DNA from 2 places in the Streptomyces sp. NPDC090442 genome. Region 2 is predicted to be linked to the other one. Evidence: predicted binding sites of a transcription regulator. Region 2 holds the regulator's gene; the other holds the start of a gene.

Region 1 (2,392 bases), on a different contig from region 2:
GCCGCAGGTCGGCCCGATGGTGCGGGCCCGTTGGGCGGCGAAGCTGGGCGGCACCCCGCTGATGCCGACGGCCGCCGCCTTCGAGTCGGTGACCGACGAGTTCACCTTCGTCGTCGGCCCGGTGCTGGCGACCGCGCTGTGCACCGGCGTCCACCCGGCCGCCGGCCTGGTCGCCGAGGCCGCGCTGACGCTCGCCGGCGGCCTGCTGTTCGCCTCGCAGCGGCGCACCCAGCCCCCGGTCCACCGGGAGGGCGCCTCGGACCAGGCCCGGGTCTCGGCGCTGTCCATCCCTGGTGTGCGCGTCCTGATCGTGGCGTTCCTGGGCATCGGCTCGGTCTTCGGCGGGATGCAGGTCTCGCTGACCGCGCTCACCGAGCACATCGGGCAGCCCGGCATCAACGGCGTCCTCTACGGGATCTTCGCCGGCGGCAACATGCTCGCCGGCATCGCCTGCGGCACGGTCGCCTGGAAGGTCGGCCCGCGCCGCCGCCTGCTGGTCGCCTACGGGCTGCTGGCGCTGGCCACCACCCCGCTGTGGGCGGTGACCGCGGTGCCGCTGCTGGGCGCCGTCGGCCTGGTCGTCGGCCTGTGCATCGCCCCCGCGCTGATCACCGGCTACACCCTGGTCGAGTCCCTGGTCCCGGCCTCCGCCCGGACCGAGGCGTTCACCTGGCTGACCGGCGCGGTGGCGCTGGGCCAGGCGGCCGCGGCCACCTCCGCCGGCCAGTTGGCGGACCGCTTCGGCCCCAGCTCCGGCTTCCTGGTGCCGCTGGTCGGCACAGCGCTGGCCCTGGTGGTGCTGCTGAGCCTGCGCGCCCACCTGGTGCCCCGCTCCTCGACGGTCGTCACCGGGTCGGCGGGCGCCGCCGGGGACGCCGCCGGCGAACCGGAACGGGAGCTGAGCCGCGCCTGAACGGGCCCGAACCCAGGGGCACGGGCGGGCGTGGAGTCGGTCACCGTGCGCCGTTCGCGGTGGACTGGGGCGCCGGAATACTGCAAGATGGAGCGTCGTTAGCACTCAATGAGTGAGAGTGCCAGGAGGAAGTCAAGTGCCGACCTACCAGTACCAGTGCACCGCGTGCGGCGAGGGCCTTGAGGCCGTGCAGAAGTTCACCGACGACGCGCTCACCGAGTGCCCAAGCTGCAACGGACGCCTCAAGAAGGTGTTCTCGGCGGTCGGCATCGTCTTCAAGGGCTCCGGCTTCTACCGCAACGACAGCCGCGGCTCGTCGTCCAGCAGCAGCCCGGCCAGCAGCTCCTCGTCGAGCGGCACATCGTCGAACGGCTCCTCGTCGTCCGATGCGTCCTCGTCGTCGTCCTCTTCGTCCGGCTCCACCTCGTCGTCCTCCGACAGCAAGTCGACGACCAAGGCCAGCACCGGCTCGGCCGCCTGACCAAGGCGCCGACGCCCGCGAGCGGACTTCCGGGCCCCGCCGCTCCCCACCAGGAGCGGCGGGGCCCGTCGCATTCCCGGGAGCCGGACGGTCCGAACCGCCCGCGAGCCGACGCGGGCGCCCGATAGTGTGACCGCATGGCTGATGCGGAGATTGGCGTTATCGGCGGGTCGGGGTTCTACTCCTTCCTGGATGACGTGACCGAGATCACGGTGGACACCCCCTACGGGCGGCCCAGCGACTCCTTGTTCCTCGGCGAGATCGCCGGGCGCTCGGTCGCCTTCCTGCCCCGGCACGGCCGCGGCCACCACCTCCCGCCGCACCGCATCAACTACCGCGCCAACCTCTGGGCGTTGCGCTCCCTCGGCGTGCGGCAGGTCCTCGGCCCGTGCGCGGTCGGCGGACTGCGCCCCGCATACGGGCCCGGCACGCTGCTCGTCCCCGACCAGCTCGTGGACCGCACCAAGTCCCGCACCCAGAGCTACTTCGACGGCGAACCGCTCCCCGACGGCAGCGTCCCCAACGTCGTCCACCTCACCTTCGCCGACCCGTACTGCCCCACCGGCCGGCAGGCGTCCCTCGACGCCGCGCGCGGCCGCGACTGGGAGCCGGTCGACGGCGGCACCCTCGTGGTGATCGAGGGGCCGCGCTTCTCCACCCGCGCAGAGTCGCACTGGCACGCCGCCCAGGGCTGGTCGGTGGTGGGCATGACCGGCCACCCCGAGGCCGTCCTGGCCCGCGAACTGAGCCTGTGCTACACCTCGTTGACCCTGGTCACCGACCTGGACGCGGGCGCCGAGACCGGCGACGGCGTCTCCCACGAGGAGGTCCTCCGGGTCTTCGGCGAGAACATCGGCCGGCTCCGCGAGGTCCTCTTCGACACCGTCGCCGCGCTCCCCACCACCGCGGACCGCAACTGCCTGTGCACGGACGCGCACCAAGGCTGGGATCTGGGGATCGAGCTGCCGTAACGGGGCGGCCGGGGCGCGCCCCAGCTC
Region 2 (2,392 bases):
GGAACTGCCCCAGCGGGCGCTCCTCGCCGCGCAGCTTGGCCAGCCGGCGCAGCAGTTCCTCCTGCTCGGGCTCCAGCTTGCTCGGGGTCTGCACCTCGACGTGGACGATCAGATCGCCGCGGCCGTTGCCGCGCAGGTGCGTCACGCCGCGGCCGTGCAGCGGGATCGACTGGCCGGACTGGGTGCCGGGCCGGACGTCGACCTCCTCCATGCCGTCGAGCGTCTCCAGGGGGCACTTGGTGCCCAGCGCCGCCGCGGTCATCGGGATGGTGACCGTGCAGTGCAGATCGTCGCCGCGGCGCTGGAACACCGGGTGGGGCAGCTCGTGGATCTCGACGTAGAGGTCGCCGGCGGGGCCGCCGCCGGGGCCGACCTCGCCCTCGCCGGCCAACTGGATCCGGGTGCCGTTGTCGACACCGGCCGGGATCTTGACCGTGAGGGTGCGGCGGGAGCGGATCCGGCCGTCGCCCGCGCACTCCGGGCACGGGGTCGGGACGACCGTGCCGAAGCCCTGGCACTGGGGGCAGGGGCGGGACGTCATGACCTGGCCCAGGAAGGACCGGGTGACCTGCGAGACCTCGCCGCGGCCGCGGCACATGTCACAGGTCTGCGCCGAGGTGCCCGGCGCCGCGCCCTCGCCGCTGCACGTGGTGCAGACGACGGCGGTGTCGACCTGGATGTCCTTGGTGGTGCCGAACGCGGCCTCGCTCAGCTCGATGTCGAGGCGGATCATCGCGTCCTGGCCGCGGCGGGTCCGCGAGCGCGGGCCGCGCTGCGAGGCCGTGCCGAAGAACGCGTCCATGATGTCGGAGAAGTTCCCGAAGCCCGCGCCGAAGCCGCCCGCGCCACCGGCGCCGCCGGCCTGCGAGAGGGGGTCGCCGCCGAGGTCGTAGACCTGCTTCTTCTGCGGGTCCGACAGGACCTCGTAGGCGGCGTTGATCTCCTTGAACCGCTCCTGGGTCTTGGGATCCGGGTTCACATCCGGGTGGAGCTCGCGCGCCAGCCGCCGGAAAGCCTTCTTGATCTGGTCCTGCGAGGCGTCACGGCTGACGCCGAGGACCGAGTAGTAATCCGTGGCCACTTACGACTCCGCGAGGATCTGTCCGACGTAACGTGCCACTGCGCGTACCGCTCCCATCGTTCCGGGGTAGTCCATGCGGGTCGGTCCGACCACGCCCAATTTCGCGACGGCCTCGTCGCCCGAACCGTATCCGACGGTGACGACCGAGGTGGACGTCAGGCCCTCGTGAGCATTCTCATGCCCGATGCGTACGGTCACGCCCGAGTCGTTGGCCTCCCCGAGCAGCTTGAGCAGCACCACGTGCTCCTCAAGGGCTTCCAGCACCGGCCGGATGGTCAGGGGGAAATCATGCCCGAAGCGCGTCAGATTGGCGGTGCCGCCGATCATCAACCGCTCTTCGGTCTCCTCCACCAGAGTCTCCAGCAACACCGACAGTACTGTCGATACCGTGGCCCGGTCCTCCTGTTCGAAGGATTCCGGGAGATCCTGCACGAGCTGCGGGACGTCGGTGAAACGGCGGCCGACGATCCGGCTGTTGAGCCGGGCGCGCAGGTCCGCCAGGGACGTCTCGCCGAACGGCGTCTGGCAGTCGATGAGCCGCTGCTCGACGCGGCCGGTGTCGGTGATCAGCACCAGCATCAGCCGGGCCGGGGCCAGCGCCAGCAGCTCGACGTGCCGGACGGTGGACCGCGTCAGGGACGGGTACTGCACCACCGCGACCTGTCGGGTGAGCTGCGCCAGCAGCCGCACCGTGCGGCCCACCACGTCGTCGAGGTCGACGGCGCCGTCCAGGAAGTTCTGGATCGCCCGTCGCTCGGGGACGGACAGCGGCTTGACGCCGGCCATCTTGTCGACGAAGAGGCGGTAGCCCTTGTCGGTCGGGATCCGGCCGGCGCTGGTGTGCGGCTGGGCGATGAAGCCCTCGTCCTCCAGGGCCGCCATGTCGTTGCGGACGGTGGCCGGGGAGACGCCCAGCTTGTGGCGCTCGGTGAGGGCCTTGGAGCCGACCGGCTCCTCCGTCCCGACATAGTCCTGGACGATGGCGCGCAGCACTTCAAGCCTGCGTTCACTGAGCATGTCCGCCACCTCCAGTCGGCCGTCCCGCCGGTCGTCTCTCCACTGGCACTCACCTGGCCCGAGTGCCAGACCCGCAGCCAGTGTACGGCCGGGCGGAGCGGATACAGCAAGGGCGGGCGCACTGAGGGCTTACCCACCACCGCCTGATCCGACCCCGGGCCGCCCCGGAGAGTTCCCCGAGCGATCCCCTGGAAATCCCTTGCACGACGCCTCGTTGGCGCCCCGGGACCGCACCGCGGCGCGCCCCACGAGGTGCGCGCGCCCGCCGGCTTTCCGCCGGGTTTCCACCGGGTG

What was found. The regulator HrcA, encoded in region 2, represses chaperone genes, less so after heat shock. The targets are predictions, from matches to a motif close to TTNGCACTCNGNNNNNCNGAGTGCNAA.
Region 1: ACIQU6_RS14935 (FmdB family zinc ribbon protein) is a predicted target of HrcA. The motif match lies at 1,012-1,038, and genes of this name have one in related genera.

The regions. Positions count from the first base shown of each region.
Region 1 covers NZ_JBIVXW010000017.1:118,086-120,477, forward strand. Annotated here, with positions in the region: gene ACIQU6_RS14930 (MFS transporter) at 1-913, shown strand, start outside; gene ACIQU6_RS14935 (FmdB family zinc ribbon protein) at 1,050-1,394, shown strand; gene ACIQU6_RS14940 (S-methyl-5'-thioadenosine phosphorylase) at 1,532-2,365, shown strand.
Region 2 covers NZ_JBIVXW010000015.1:106,230-108,621, reverse strand. Annotated here, with positions in the region: gene dnaJ (molecular chaperone DnaJ) at 1-1,081, opposite strand, end outside; gene hrcA (heat-inducible transcriptional repressor HrcA) at 1,082-2,098, opposite strand.